Regions from separate parts of the Peribacillus sp. NPDC097225 genome, predicted to be linked through region 2. Evidence: riboswitches for the same ligand, from Rfam matches in the RefSeq annotation. Region 2 holds a riboswitch; the other holds the start of a gene.
The links. A riboswitch is a leader RNA that binds a small molecule or an ion and turns the genes downstream of it on or off. The one in region 2 is predicted to bind glycine.

Region 1: linked by a shared signal. The riboswitch ahead of ACIQXH_RS17300 (amino acid permease) and the one ahead of gcvT (glycine cleavage system aminomethyltransferase GcvT) in region 2 are both predicted to bind glycine.

Annotation. Positions count from the first base shown of each region.
Region 1 is NZ_JBIWDJ010000007.1:84,697-92,597, reverse strand. Features, by position in the region: gene ACIQXH_RS17310 (sodium:solute symporter family protein) at 5-1,486, opposite strand; gene ACIQXH_RS17305 (DUF3311 domain-containing protein) at 1,483-1,683, opposite strand; gene ACIQXH_RS17300 (amino acid permease) at 1,893-3,230, opposite strand; glycine riboswitch at 3,424-3,503, opposite strand; gene ACIQXH_RS17295 (GNAT family N-acetyltransferase) at 3,727-4,269, opposite strand; gene ACIQXH_RS17290 (amino acid permease) at 4,560-5,948, shown strand; gene ACIQXH_RS17285 (hypothetical protein) at 6,164-7,123, shown strand; gene ACIQXH_RS17280 (TetR/AcrR family transcriptional regulator) at 7,243-7,812, shown strand; gene ACIQXH_RS17275 (SDR family NAD(P)-dependent oxidoreductase) at 7,865-7,901, shown strand, end outside.
Region 2 is NZ_JBIWDJ010000001.1:380,449-388,349, reverse strand. Features, by position in the region: gene ACIQXH_RS01915 (hypothetical protein) at 1-43, shown strand, start outside; gene comGF (competence type IV pilus minor pilin ComGF) at 1-470, shown strand, start outside; gene comGG (competence type IV pilus minor pilin ComGG) at 493-849, shown strand; gene ACIQXH_RS01900 (YqzE family protein) at 918-1,115, shown strand; gene ACIQXH_RS01895 (YqhG family protein) at 1,160-1,957, opposite strand; gene ACIQXH_RS01890 (DEAD/DEAH box helicase) at 1,935-3,623, opposite strand; glycine riboswitch at 3,944-4,038, shown strand; glycine riboswitch at 4,042-4,126, shown strand; gene gcvT (glycine cleavage system aminomethyltransferase GcvT) at 4,225-5,331, shown strand; gene gcvPA (aminomethyl-transferring glycine dehydrogenase subunit GcvPA) at 5,350-6,693, shown strand; gene gcvPB (aminomethyl-transferring glycine dehydrogenase subunit GcvPB) at 6,690-7,901, shown strand, end outside.

The DNA of each region.
Region 1 (7,901 bases), on a different contig from region 2:
TTTTTTATACTTCTTTAACCACTACGGGTTTAACTTCGCCAACTACCAGCTTCTTGAATGCGAGGCTGACAACCATCATCACGATAAAGTTCACAGCCAAGGCGATGATTCCGACATTCAGATCCTTCGCCGCTTGTGGCAAGGATGGGAACAGCGTGCCGATTGTCGATTGGCTGATGGTGATGTAGGTGACGATGGCCAGTCCACAGATGATACCCGCTATTGCCCCATATTTATTGATAAAGTTCTTCTTTTTCAGGCTGAATAACAGGGACGGGAATAGTTGTGTAATGAAGCTATATCCCATCAAGATCAAAGCAGACATCGTTTCTCCGCCGTTTAAGGTGAAGTAAACGGATATGAGTGCAATCACGGGAACGAGTAACTTGGCCAAACGTACCACATGCCGGTCTGATGCTCCAGGATGGAGTTCCTTATAGACATTTTTCGCTAGGAGCGTAGAGACGCTCATCAACAGCATCGATCCTGGCACTAATGCCGTCAACATGCCAGCCGCACCGATGACTCCTATAAACCATGGATCAAAGGTCTGTATCGCAAGGCGCAATAAGGAAAGGTCCGCATCGGCACCTTCCAGTCCCGGCACTTTCAAAATCGCTGCAAATCCTACAAAAAAGACAAATAGTAACATGAGCGTATACAGTGGACTGATGATGGCATTTTTACGAAATGTTTTTCCGCTCCGGGCCGTATAGACGGCACTGAATACTTGGGGCCACATGTAAAAACCAAATACGAGCAAGATGACGGTCGAGATGAACCATGAAACGCTAAGACCTTGTTCTGGCAGCGTCAGGAAACCTGGTTTGGCGGCATTTATGGTCTCAAACATCGGTTGAAGACCACCAAAGTAATGAATCGGAAGATAAATGCCCAGGAATGCGATGATGACGATCATCATGATGTCCTTGATGACGGCTGTCCAGGCTGATCCATGAATGCCTGAAATCATGACATAAATGGTCAGGCTGATAGCTCCAAGCCACACAGCGGTGGACATGGAAATGGCGCCATATGATGCTTCGGAAACAATGATCCCTAAGCCTTTGAGCTGTACGACGACGACCGGAATCATCGATACCACGCCGACAAGGGCAGCAAGAATCCCTAGAGTTGGGCTCTTGTATTTGCTTACGAAGAAATCGGATTGTGACATAAGCCGATTTTCTTTTGCGTATTTCCAAATGGCCGGAAGTAGCCAATAGGATAATACATAAGACAAGGTAATATAAATGAGGACGTATAAAGCGGGCGCACCCTTTCCATAAGCCCAGCCGCTTCCTCCAAGGAAGGAGAAGGTTGTGTAAATTTCCCCTGCCATCAATAGAAAGACGAATATGGCGCCAAAACCGCGGCCGCCCACCGTCCATTGTTCCAGGTTCATGTCTTTTCCTTTTGTCGAACGGATCCCAAGAAAAATCGATAAAAGTAAAAATGCTAAAATAATGATAAGAGCAATATTCATTCTTCTTCACCTTCCCGGTTCCTAGGATCCAACTTATACATGACGGCTAGAGTGACGGAAGTGAGCACGACCCACATCGCCATCCAAAACATATAAAAAGGCATCCCCAATACATAAGGTTCTACTTTATTAACAAAAGGAAGAAACCCTAATATGCCGATAAAAGGAACGAGTGTAAGAATATATAATACTTTCATGAAGCAACCCCTCCATTCTAAATACGTTTCACAGATTATGATGTTTTTCTAAAAAAATGTTTCCGTAATACCTAGTACCTTACACTAATTCGATAAAAAAATTAATAGTGTGGCAGAAAAAAATATTCGTCACGCTTCATTTTACTCTCTCATTTAATCACAGGAAAATGGGATAGGAAGGTAGACTTCCGTATCCCAAAATTCCTCGTTCATTTTTTTCGATAGTTATATATGACAACTAAAAGAATGAACCAAAGCGGTGTCAGCAATAATGACGGCCTGGTCGCTTCAGCAAACAGCATGACGATCAAGATGAAGACAAACAGCCCTAAGATTACATAGTTGATGAAAGGTGTTAAGGGAGCCTTGAAAGTGGACGTAGCCCTTAAGTCCGGCCGTTTTTTCGTATACCGGATATGGGAAATCAAGATGATGCTCCAGACCCATAGGAAGCAGATCGCACTAATCGTTGTCACGATGGTGAAAGCTTGCTCCGGTATGATTTTACTTAATAATGCCCCAATGGAGACAACGATGGTGGACGTAACCAATGCATTGCTCGGAACAGCACGTTTATTTAATTTCTTAAGTTTAGCAGGTGCTTCGTTATTGTTGCTCAAGGTATAAAGCATGCGGCTTGTTGAAAACAATCCACTATTCCCGGCAGAAGCGGCGGATGTCAACACGACGAAATTGATAATCCCTGCAGCAACCGGAATCCCGATCAAGGCGAAGACCTCCACGAATGGGCTGCTTGCGGCATCGAGCTGTGTCCATGGATTGACACAAAGGATGACGGTGATGGCACCGATATAGAAAAGCAATATCCGGACAGGGATCTTATTGATCGCTGACGGGATGTTTTTTTTCGGATTGGCGGTTTCGGCCGCTGTCACCCCAATGATTTCGACACCAACAAAGGAGAAGACGACTAGCTGTAGGGAAAGCAAAAAGCCGGATGCGCCGTTCGGGAACATGCCCCCATGACTCCAAAGGTTGTTGAGGGAAACGGTTCCTGTATCGGTTTGGAAGCCAATGATGAGTAAGACAATTCCCACAACGATCAAGGCGACGATCGTGATGACTTTAATGAGGGAGAACCAGAACTCCAATTCTCCGAATAGCTTCACGGTCAACAAATTCAATCCTAGTAGAATCACCAAGCAGGCAAGTGCAGGGATCCATTGCGGAATGTCGAACCAATATTGCATATAGACCCCGACAGCGATGATATCGGCCATGGCCGTCATGATCCAACAGAACCAATAGGTCCAGCCAGTCACGAACCCAGCCCACGGTCCGATGTATTCCGTGGCGAATTCGGTGAATGAGGAATATCCCGCGTTGGACAACAGCAATTCCCCTAAAGCCCTCATGACGAAAAACAAGGCAATCCCGATAATCAGATACGAAAAGATAATGGAGGGTCCCGCCAACTGTATGGCTTTTCCGGATCCCAAAAATAACCCGGTCCCGATGGTTCCTCCTATGGCGATGAGTTGTACATGTCGATTTTTCAAATCCCTTTTCAATTCTTGTTTAGCCAATTTGTGCGCCCCCGTTGTTATAATTCTTGAATGTGAAGTGCATGGTCCGTTGATTCCAATCGATCACCAGGGCAATGAATCTGTCCAGTTTAGTAGCGATTTCACTTCGTTTTTTTAGTGATGATTGAAAAAAGACAATAAAAAAAGAGATTGGAAGCTACCAATCTCGAAAGGTTAAAGAATAACAAATATTCGTTACTCTTCTGTCCTTTTGCCTGAGATTGTGAATCCTTCGGCGCTGCACGTGTGTACAGTCTCTCCAGAAGCTGCTCCTGCTATAGTGTGATCCATAGCATTCATCGCTTGCTTAGTATGTGGTTGTCAATAAATGATCGCTGTGAAAGATGAAATTCTTTTTGGTAACTCATTTATTCTTTTAAAATAATAATGGAATTCTATCACTATTTTGATTTTGGGTCAAAGGGATATAATGTAAATGTGGTGGGGGTGAATCTATATGACCAGTTTGATGCCCAAAAACGATGCGAACCCCGAATCAGTTTGATAAGGACATTTTTTCATAGTCCCTTTTAAGAATGGCCATGATGATTTCGTCCGAATATTTTCCGTTGAAATATAAAGACTCTCGTAAAATCCCCTCTTTGATAAAGCCAACTTTTTCATAGGCTCTAATTCCACGTAAATTATGGCTGAATACTTCCAGTTGCAGACGATTTAAAGCCAATTCCTCAAAAACAAATGTTAAAACAAGTCGGATAGCTTCTGTACCATACCCTTTGCCCGTTAATTCAATGGCATTCATCGAAATTCTAAATCCTGCCTTTTTGTCCTCTTCGTCCATATCAGAGATGGATAATTCCCCGATCATTCGATCGCTTTCGTTTAAGCAAATGGCTAGATCATGGCGTGATGGATCTTCACGTACATTCTTTATATGACATTGAAGCTGCTCTAAAGTGAATATAGATTTTGTTCCTGTCATATACCGTATCTCCTCATCCTTTGTATTTTCTAAAAGGATAGGTGCATCCGATTCTTTTAAATAACGGAGATAGATTCTTTCTCCTATTAATTTCATTTTCTTTTCACCTCCGTCGATACTTACTATCAATAGTACATAGGATTCCTTCACCCGTATAGGGAAAGAACCATTACCACTCATGTCCTCCTATCCATTACTTCTAGAAGGCCAAAAGTGTTTTTCCTAAAAGTACATTTGTATTTCTACGGAATATTTATTATTATAAGATAAGGAAATGCTTTTGTGGGTAGAGTACTTTAGGAAGCATTGTAAATCTATTAAATTACTTATCTTAAATAAGGATTAGAGAATCGTCATTTTATGCTTGTACATCTGGGGGAGTTATCATGTCAAATAAAGAATTAACTAGAGGGCTGGAGGCACGTCATATTCAGATGATTGCCTTGGGCGGTACGATCGGTGTTGGGTTATTTATGGGATCTGCCAGCACAATTAAGTGGACCGGCCCCTCTGTCATGCTGGCGTATGCCATCGCGGGACTTTTTATCTTTTTTATCATGCGTTCGATGGGGGAAATGCTGTACCTGGAGCCTACTACGGGCTCATTCGCAACGTTTGCGAGTGATTATATCCATCCATTGGCAGGATTTGTAACTGCTTGGAGCAACTGGTTCCTATGGGTGTTGGTCGGCATGTCTGAAATCATTGCCGTAGGATTATATATGAATTTTTGGTTCCCTGAACTGCCGGCTTGGATTCCGGGAGTGGTGGCCATGGTCATCCTTGGCGCCGCTAACCTCATTTCCGTCAAATCCTTCGGTGAATTCGAATTCTGGTTTGCACTGATCAAGATCGTTACCATCATCTTGATGATCATTGCCGGTCTAGGTCTTATCTTTTTCGGGATAGGGAATGGTGGGGAGGCAATCGGCCTTTCCAACCTATGGGCTAATGGCGGTTTCTTTACGGGGGGATGGAAAGGTTTCTTCTTTGCCCTTTCCCTTGTTGTGGCATCTTATCAAGGCGTTGAACTTATCGGGATCACTGCAGGTGAAGCAAAGGATCCGAAGAGGACCATTACTAAAGCGATCCAAACGATCATTTGGCGTATATTAATCTTCTATATCGGCGCGATTTTTGTCATCGTCACGGTATTTCCTTGGAATCAATTAGATGAACTTGGAAGCCCGTTTGTATCGACCTTTGCCAAAATAGGCGTTACCGCAGCCGCGGGCATCATCAACTTTGTCGTGATCACGGCGGCGATGTCAGGATGCAATAGTGGGATTTTCAGTGCAGGGCGCATGCTTTATACCCTTGCCTTGAACGGGCAAGCGCCAAAAATCTTTGCAAAAATATCGAAAAGCGGAGTGCCGGCCTATTGTACAATCGCTGTCATGTTGGGCTTGGCCATTGGTGTTGTCCTGAACTACCTGGCTCCACCGGAAATATTCCTGTATGTGTACAGTGCAAGTGTGCTGCCCGGGATGATTCCATGGTTCGTGATTCTTATTAGTGAGCTTAGGTTCAGGAAGGTACGAGCTGAGGAAATGAAAAACCATCCATTCAAAATGCCTTTTGCCCCGTATACCAACTATGCAACGATTGCATTCTTACTATTGGTATTGGTCGGCATGTGGTTTAACCCGAGTACGCGACTCTCCTTGATTGTGGGCATCGTTTTCCTAGCAATCGTTGTAGCCTGTTACTACCTACTGAAAATGGATAAGCGGGTACCGTTAGACGTGAAGGCGAAAGAGGATGTATCTGCGTAATATAGAGTGTCGGAAAAAGTTATGCTTCGTGCATAGCTTTTTTTGTTTGACCGATATATGTAGGGGATTGACCGATAAAAGTGGCCAGTTGACCGATAAACCTTCCAACTTGACCGATAAAATGAGAAATTGACTGATATATGTAATTTATTGTAATGTTGGGCGCTTGAATATAAGATGAAGAGAAGAAATATACATAAAAGAAGGTGATTCGATTGAGAAAAGTGGAGAGGATTTTTAGCATTAATTCTCTGGTTAAGGAATTATGGGAAAGTCAGCCGGATATGAGATTCCTTCAATTGTTGGATTGGATAGAATCGGAGTACTCGAAACAGAATGGGGGATTTGGGCAAGGAAATTTGTTCAAACGGGATTCATATCAAGCCGAGGAGCCTTTTTCTTATATCGATTTATTTTATCTTGAGGACGAGCTGTTAGAGCAGTTTTTATTGCAGTTGGTAAAGGATACTAAGACTAGGCTTAGGCTTGAGAAGGTTCAGGCTGAAAAAGGGAGTAAACATTGGATTCAGCAATTCGTAAATAACAGGCAAGGGGAATTGAACCATCTTATTTTGATGAGTTCGCCTTCCTTGCTGACTTTCCTTGCTAAAGAGCGGTCCATCCAGTGGAAGTCCCCATTGCGGGAAACGGGTTACCAAGAATACAGAAATGAATTTTTGGAGCTTGAAAGTGTGAGGCGGGGCAGACGAATCGAGCTGGAGAAATATTGGCCAAGGATGGGGCCGCAATGGGATGGATATGCCACGGTGGCAGGGAAAGATGGTCAAAAAGGGTTTTTGCTAGTGGAAGCGAAGGCCCATTTGAAAGAAATGACTTCATCGATACGGGCAAAGGATCTGGACAGTAGATTCCTGATAGAGAGTACCATGAAGGAAACGATGGAGGCGATGGGTTCCCGGGCCCCTATGGAAGTCTGGCTGAACCGTTATTATCAGTTGGCGAATCGTTTGGCTTTTTTATATATATTGAATGAGAAAATGGGGATTCCAACGTGGCTGGTCCTTGTGAATTTTCTTAAAGATGATACCCATATACCTACCGGTTCTGTGGAATGGGTAGAACATTACCAAGAAGTTTTTAGCGAAATGGACATTACATCCGAATCGAATCCATTATTTGATAAGATCGTCACGGTCTATCCAAGTTGTAATTGATATGTGGAAAACTTAGGGAGAGCTTAATCCTCGGCTCTCTCTTTTAATTGGTACTTATTGACAATGGTAAAAATATGAATTATACTTTTAATTAACCAGTGGTCAACAAGGAGGATATCATGTCACCAAGAAAATCCGTTACACAGGAATTAACACGGGAAATGATAATGGACGCAGCACGGGATCTCTTTGTGGCGAAAGGGTATCAGCATGTTTCCATGAGGCAGATTGCGAAAGAATTAGGGTACAGCCATGGTGCTCTTTACTATCATTTCAAGAATAAAGCGGAGTTGTTTTACGCGTTAGTGGAAGAACATTTCGCCATGCTCGATCAAAAACTGGATGATGTGATGCACCAAGCCATCCCAAATGGGGAAAAGCTAGAGAACATTCTTTTGGGCTTCATTGAATTCGGGCTGACCCATCAAAGCCATTATGAAATCATGTTTTTGATCAAGGACGAAGAAGTACAGAACTTCATCAATCAAGGGCCACACAAAACCTATGAAAAATTCGCCCAGATTATTTTCACTTTATGTGAGAACAAAGTCTCCATCCAGCATATTTACAGCATCTTTTTATCCTTGCATGGTTTTGTCACGCATTATTGCCGTCATGTCACGACGTATGAGGAAGTAAAGAATCTAGCTGTGTTGCACGTGAAATTTTTAACAAAATCAATTAGCTGATTTTTTTTACCACGTATTGACCAGTGGTTAAATAAAAGGGAGGGCGTCCATTATGAAAAAAGCATTGGTAGTAGGAGCTTCAGGAGGAA
Region 2 (7,901 bases):
AAAGGGGAAGTATGAATCGATTTGTGATGTTGCGAAAAAGTGAAGGGTTTACCATGATTGAAATGCTCTTTTCCTTAATGATCCTGCTGACCCTTTCCCTTTTTATCCTCCAGTTTTTCTCAATCATTCAATCCCAGATAGGAACAAAAAATAGAATACATCCTAAAGAGTGGGAGCTCTTTACGTTGCAAATGCAACAGGAAGTCAGAAGCTCCAAAAGCCAGGATGTTGTGGGGAATAAATTATATTTACTTTCAGGAGAGGATTTGTCTTTAATCGAGCAATATAATGACAAGCTTAGAAGACGGGTTAACGGGGAGGGCCATGAGGTCATACTCCAGAACATTTCGAATGTGAAGGTTGAAAAGGATGGCAACGTCATCGTACTCAATATAACGGATAAAGCAGGTCAGACCTTTATACGAAGGTTCCATCCCTTCATTAAAAGTGAGTTGGTGGCTGATGAATAATCAAAAAGGAGTCATATTCCCAATGGTTATGATTATAGCTAGTGTTTTTATCATGTTCACGATACTGATGGTTGATCAATTCGTTATTGATAAAAAATTTTATAAAGAAGTAGAAGAGACCTTACTTTCCGATCACTTAGTGCATCTGGCCGTTAATGAAGTGACAGCCGAATGGGAGGATGAGGTACCCAAAAGCATTCAGGGGGAAATCGCCTATCCTAATGGTGATGTTCACTATAGGTTAACGAAGCAGGATGTGCGATATGCCTATATCGAATTTTCTTCTATCACCAAAAATAAGCGAGCAGGCCGAATCATCATTCTATATGATAAAAAACTAGGTAGAGTGATAGAATGGATAGAAAAACTGAAGGACTAACATGTCGATTTATGGTGAACGAATATGGAATACGAATATGGGGCATACTTGGTCATGGGTGATAATGTATGTCTACGAACGCTTATATCAAATATATTACACAGCAAATCGTACAGTATTTCAATTTAACCAAGAGAGAAAGAAAAGAAAAGCGCCGTCATCGGAAAGAGGATAAGGAGCCTAGAGTTTCTCACTGGTTTGGGATTGTCCCTTTCGCCGTGTCCATGTTCATTAAAAAAGTCAAAAAAAGAAAGCAGATGTCTTGAATTCATAGACATCTGCTTTTCTTAATGACCGGCTTTAGAGACCATTATGCTAATGATTGGTCGGATAAATAGAATAGCCCGCCATTGATGATGGTAATTTGGATATTTGGCTCATATTGGGCTTGCAATGCCTGTTTCTCAGTAAAATAGCTTTCGCTTTTATCTTCCATATCCTTATAAAAATGTTCCAATAGATTCAAGTCTGTCTGCCACCGTTCCATCGCTTCTTCCGCCCAGGTATGATCATCATTCTCGAAGCTTTTACGAATATATGTATCGAGTCTGGATAGCCCGCTTTTAGGCATGATCAAGGGGGAAAGTGTAAAAGAATAATCCGGTATTTTGGGAGTGACCTTGACCGACAGGAGACGCTCATGAAATCCTTCTATGAATTCACCGGAAATTAAATTAAGTCCTATGGACATGAAGATATCTTTTTTTCTGTCACACTGATAAGAGATTTTTACATTTTGGGTGAGCCAAGGAAAAAGTGGACTTTGGCCTGTCTTTAAGGGAGGCCTATCCTCAAAAAGCCTGATGAAACCTGCCAGCCTCTTGGTCGACTGGATAATTTGGTGGAGCCGTGGCGAACCAAAATGAATGATTTCCCCTTTCAAATCAGGCGGTGCCAGTTCGGGATGGGTGATTAACGTAAGCATGCCAGGATTCGGTATCCCACCGGTTTTTTCGAGATAGTGCCAATAAAAAGGTCTGTTCATGAGTTCCTTATCCATTTCGATCGTTAACTGAACAGTGAGATATGAAGAGGTATTTTCCAACACCTCACATGCGTTGGATTGAAAGTAGGTTATTAAAAAATCATGAATTTCCTGTTGCTGCATGGATTTCACCATCCTTCATAGCTTGTGCGAACTGAATCATGGAAGACAAATTATCCATTTTAATTTTCATTTCTCCTTCTGATTTGGACTCTCCGACAACATCAATTAAATATTCCTCGATATTGTTAATATCCAACTTCGTTAAAATATCATCCAGTTCTCCAATTACCTTTTCAAATAAGTGGATTTTTTCATATAGCAATTTCAAAATATGCTCTTCGACTGTATTTTTAGTGGCAAAGTTATAAATCATGACGTCTTCTTCTTGACCAAGTCGATGAATCCGTCCAATCCTTTGTTCCAACCTCATTGGATTCCAAGGCAAATCAAAATTGATCAAGTGATGGCAAAACTGTAGGTTGATTCCTTCTCCTCCGGCTTCGGTGGCAATCAATACCTGGATTTTCTTCTGGAATAGTTCCTTCATCCAATCTTTTTTACCACGCTTAAACCCTCCGCGGAATGGAACGGATGAAATGCCATGCTGTTGCAGGTACCATTGTAGATAAAGCTGTGTAGCACGATATTCGGTGAAAATAATGACCTTGTCATCAATTTTCTTAATCAGTTCCAAAGCCTTCTCTGCCTTTGAATTTTGTTCGGTGAGGTTTACTTTCTCAAACAGATCATCTAATCTTGCTTCAAAGTCAGCCGATGGTTCTTTGTATTTTTCCTTCATATTCTTCAATGTATAGTAGACTGCTTCTCGGCTGCTGCATGCTTCCCTTTGAAGGGTGAGTGAAGAAAAAGCACTTCCTTTTGTTCCGTCTGATATTGGTTTAAACTTCGTTACGGCATCATACAAGGCTTGTTCAGTTGGTGAAAATTCAATGATGATCGTCTCTACACGCCGCTTCGTCCATTCAATTCCAGTATCGGCACGTCGGTTTCTTATCATGACCGTATTGACAAGCTCCTTTAAGTGCTCATCTTCTAGAATGTTCCGGCCTTTCCCTTTGTATTTTTCGGAAAAGAGTGCGGCATTTCCTAGGTGTCCAGGCTTTAATAATGAAACGAGATTAAAGATTTCCTCGATTTTATTCTGAATGGGTGTAGCAGTCAGCAATAAACAGAATTTCTTTTTAAGATTTTGGACAAATTCATAATTTTTCGTTTTATTATTTTTAAGTTTATGAGCTTCATCAATAATGATAAAGTCATATTCTTGATTGAAAATGATATCCCGATGGGGGGCTCGCTTAGCCGTATCGATGGAGGATATGACGATGTCGCATGATTCCCATACATAACTCTTCCTTTGAACGACTGCAGGAATATGAAACTTCGTATTCAGTTCGAAAGCCCATTGGGTGACAAGTGATGCGGGTACAAGGATCAAAACCTTTTTAACCAGTCCCCGAATCATATATTCTTTTAAAATCAATCCAGCTTCGATAGTCTTACCAAGACCGACCTCATCAGCCAATATGGCTTTGCCATTCATCTGTTCAACCACCTGACGTGCAGCCTCTAATTGATGGGGAAGGGGAGTCAGTTGTTGAAGGTGCTTAGGCGCTTGTAAGCCTTCGAAATCAGGAATAATTAGGTTCTCTTCCATTTGGATGGCCAGTTTATAAAGATCCCAATTTCCCCATGGACCGTCGTTTTCCATCTTTTGCAGAAATTCATCATTCCAATCAGAACTGAAGGATATATTGATTTTCATTGATTCTTGCTCCTTCTTAAAACATAATTTTCTTAGTTTCTTTAGACCATGAACTTTTTTATAGGTTAATAAAATCTTTCTCCACGAAAGTTATTGCAGAGTAAAGTATCTTAGGGTAGGATGTAAATATATTTAGAAAATTGCAATAGTAATGAAGTTAGAAGGAAAATATTCTTCTTGGATAATAATTTTAGTTATTATAGTATTAGCATTTGGATAGTGCTTTATCCAAAGATCAACAATGAGCAGATTGGTACCCATTTCACGCAAATGGATGACCATCAGGTGGGGAATTTTCAGTCTTTTCCATCAATATGCGGGTGAGGATAAGGGGAGAGACTACCATCTACATATGTAGCGCCGAAGGAGCAAACTTAGCAGTGAATCTCTCAGGCAAATGAACTCTTATCGGACGCGACTCTGGAGAGCGCCAATTATTTAATGACGGCCACCAAAGGGGAAAACCTATAATAATAGGTAAACTTTCAGGTTTCAGGACAGAGAAAAAGCCATTTTGGCTTTCTCTGTCCTTTTTTGTGTCTTTTTTTTAAGGAATATCAGGTGAAAGAGAACAAGCAAAAAAATTGAAGGAGGTCATTTTTTGAGCGATTTAAAAAGAACGCCATTATTCGAGGTTTACAGTGAGCACGGTGGAAAAACGATCGATTTTGGTGGGTGGGAACTGCCCGTGCAGTTTACCGGCATAAAAGATGAACACGAAGCTGTGCGTACAAGAGGTGGCTTATTTGATGTGTCGCATATGGGAGAGATTGAGGTAAAAGGTTTCGGGAGCCTTTCCTTTTTACAAAAGATGTTGACGAATGACGTAGCCAAGCTGAAACAGGGCGGAGCGCTATACACAGCCATGTGTTATGAAAATGGGGGGACCGTGGACGATCTTATCGTTTACCAAAAAGCGGAAGAGGATTATCTGCTTGTGGTCAATGCAGCCAACATCGAGAAAGACTTCAATTGGCTTCAGGCGAATGGTATGGAAGGTGTCAGCATCAATAATGTTTCAAACGATTATGCGCAACTTGCTCTGCAGGGTCCTCGAGCGGAGAAAGTATTGCAGAAGATTACCGAGCAAACCGATTTAAGCACAATTGGCTTTTTTAAATTTAAAGAAGATGTCCACATTCATAATATATCCACGATGGTTTCACGTACAGGGTATACGGGGGAAGATGGTTTCGAGATATATTGCCGAAGTGAGGATGGTCCAGCCCTCTGGAGAAAAATTTTGGAAGCTGGTAAAGATGATGGGATACAACCGATTGGGCTGGGAGCCCGTGATACCCTTCGATTCGAAGCGAAACTACCGCTTTATGGTCAAGAGCTTTCGCCGGACATCACCCCAATCGAAGCGGGGATTGGTTTTGCGGTTAAACCGGATAAGGCGTCAGACTTTTTTGGAAAAGCCGTGCTTGCCGAACAAAAGGAAAAAGGGGCACCACGTAAGCTTGTTGGAATCGAAATGATTGACCGGGGCATACCTCGGCATGGCTATAAAGTATATAACGGGGAGAAACTCATTGGCGAAGTGACGACAGGGACTCAGTCACCAACATTGAATAAAAATGTAGGATTGGTCCTTATCGATAAGAATCACTCAAGTCTATCCACGGAAGTCGAAGTGGAAATTCGCTCTAAAAGACTGAAAGCCATTGTTATCCAAACACCTTTTTATAAAAATACACGAAAATAGAAGGGAATGGTCCATAAGATGAAACATCGTTACTTACCGATGACAGAGCAGGATAAAAAAGAAATGTTGGAAGTTATAGGGGTCATATCCGTCGATGATCTCTTCAGCGATATACCAGAAAATGTCCGATTTCAAGGTGAATATGACATAAAACCAGCAAAATCAGAGCCAGCTTTAATGAAGGAACTATCAAAACTGGCTTCCAAAAATGCGGATTTGAAAAACTATGCATCTTTCCTTGGGGCTGGTGTGTATGATCATTATTCACCTGTCATCGTCGATCACGTCCTATCCCGTTCGGAGTTTTATACAGCCTACACTCCCTATCAACCGGAAATTTCTCAAGGAGAGCTTCAGGCCATCTTTGAATATCAAACGATGATATGTGAATTGACGGGTATGGAGGTTGCGAATTCCTCGATGTATGACGGTGGAACAGCCTTAGCTGAAGCGGCCATGCTTGCTGCCGGACAAACGCGCCGGAAAAAGATTTTATTATCATCTACTGTCCATCCTGAATCAAGGGAAGTGGTGAAAACCTACGCAAAGGGTCAACGGGTGGAGGTCATCGAGATTCCTCATAAAGACGGAGTCACAGATATTGCTGCTTTAAAAGACCTGGCTTCGGATGATATTGCAGGCGTCATCGTACAGTACCCCAACTTCTTTGGACGCATCGAGCCGTTGAAGGAAATGGAAGCAATCATACATAACGTGAAATCGATGTTTATCGTATCGAGTAATCCGCTTGCACTTGGTGCATTGACTCCGCCGGGAAAACTCGGTGCCGATATCGTGACGGGTGATGCTCAGCCATTCGGCATTCCAGCCGCATTCGGCGGACCTCATTGCGGATATTTCGCGGTCACGAAAAAACTGCTACGGAAAGTGCCGGGCCGTTTAGTCGGTCAGACAGTGGATGAGGATGGAAAACGGGGCTTCGTACTGACGCTCCAAGCACGTGAGCAACATATACGCCGTGACAAAGCTACATCCAATATTTGTTCCAATCAGGCATTGAACGCATTGGCAGCCTCTGTAGCCATGACTGCTCTAGGGAAAAAAGGCGTCAGAGAAATGGCCGTCCAGAATATTCAAAAAGCCCATTACGCAAAAAAGACGCTCCAAGCACAAGGAATTGAAGTGGTCTTTGAAGGACCTTCGTTTAATGAATTTGTCATTAAGTTGCCTCTTCCCTACAAAGATATCAATAAGAGGCTCTTTGAAAAAGAAATGATTGGTGGTTTTGACCTGGGCTCCGTTTATCCCGAGTTGAAAAATCATATGCTAGTGGCTGTAACGGAACTAAGAACAAAAGAAGAAATCGATGCATTTGCGCAGGAACTGGGGGATCAACTATGAATAATCAAGATCAATCACTCATTTTTGAAATCAGTACAGCCGGTCGAATCGGGTATAGCCTTCCTGAAATGGATGTAGCGGATATTCCACTAGAAGAAATCCTGCCTGTGGAATATATACGTACGGAGGAAGCCGAGCTTCCGGAAGTTTCCGAGCTTGATATCATGCGTCATTATACGGCTTTATCCAAACGGAACCATGGAGTGGACTCTGGGTTTTATCCACTCGGCTCCTGTACGATGAAATATAATCCGAAAATTAATGAAAATGTCGCCAGGTACAATGGTTTTGCCCATATCCATCCATACCAGGACCCAGAAACCGTCCAAGGTGCTCTAGAGTTGTTATTTGATCTTCAGGAACATTTGACGGAAATTACAGGAATGGATCAAGTGACCTTGCAGCCTGCTGCCGGGGCGCATGGTGAATGGACTGGGCTCATGATGATCAGGGCTTTCCATGAAGCGAATGGAGATGTAAACCGTACGAAAGTCATCGTCCCCGATTCGGCCCATGGAACGAACCCGGCTTCGGCAACAGTTGCCGGACTAGAGACGATTACGGTAAAATCCAATGAATTCGGGCTCGTGGACCTTGAAGACTTGAAGCGAGTGGTAGGACCAGATACAGCAGCATTAATGCTTACGAATCCAAATACATTAGGCTTATTCGAAGAGGATATCCTGGAGATGGCACAGCTTGTCCATGACGCCGGTGGAAAGCTTTATTATGACGGGGCTAACCTGAATGCTGTTCTTTCCAAAGTGCGTCCAGGAGATATGGGTTTTGACGTTGTTCATTTAAATCTCCATAAAACATTCACTGGACCCCATGGCGGAGGAGGACCTGGTTCAGGTCCGGTTGGGGTGAAGTCGGATTTAATTCCCTATTTGCCTAAACCGATCGTGACAAAAGAGGGCGATCAGTTTGTCCTTGATTATGACCGTCCACAATCCATTGGAAGGGTCAAGCCCTATTATGGGAACTTCGGCATCAATGTAAGGGCTTATACGTACATAAGGTCAATGGGACCGGATGGACTTAAGGCCGTTACGGAGAATGCCGTCATCAATGCAAATTATATGATGCGACGTTTGGAACCATTTTTCGATTTGCCATATAATCGCCATTGTAAGCATGAATTTGTATTGAGTGGTCGGAGGCAAAAGCAGTTGGGAGTCCGTACATTAGATATTGCGAAAAGACTA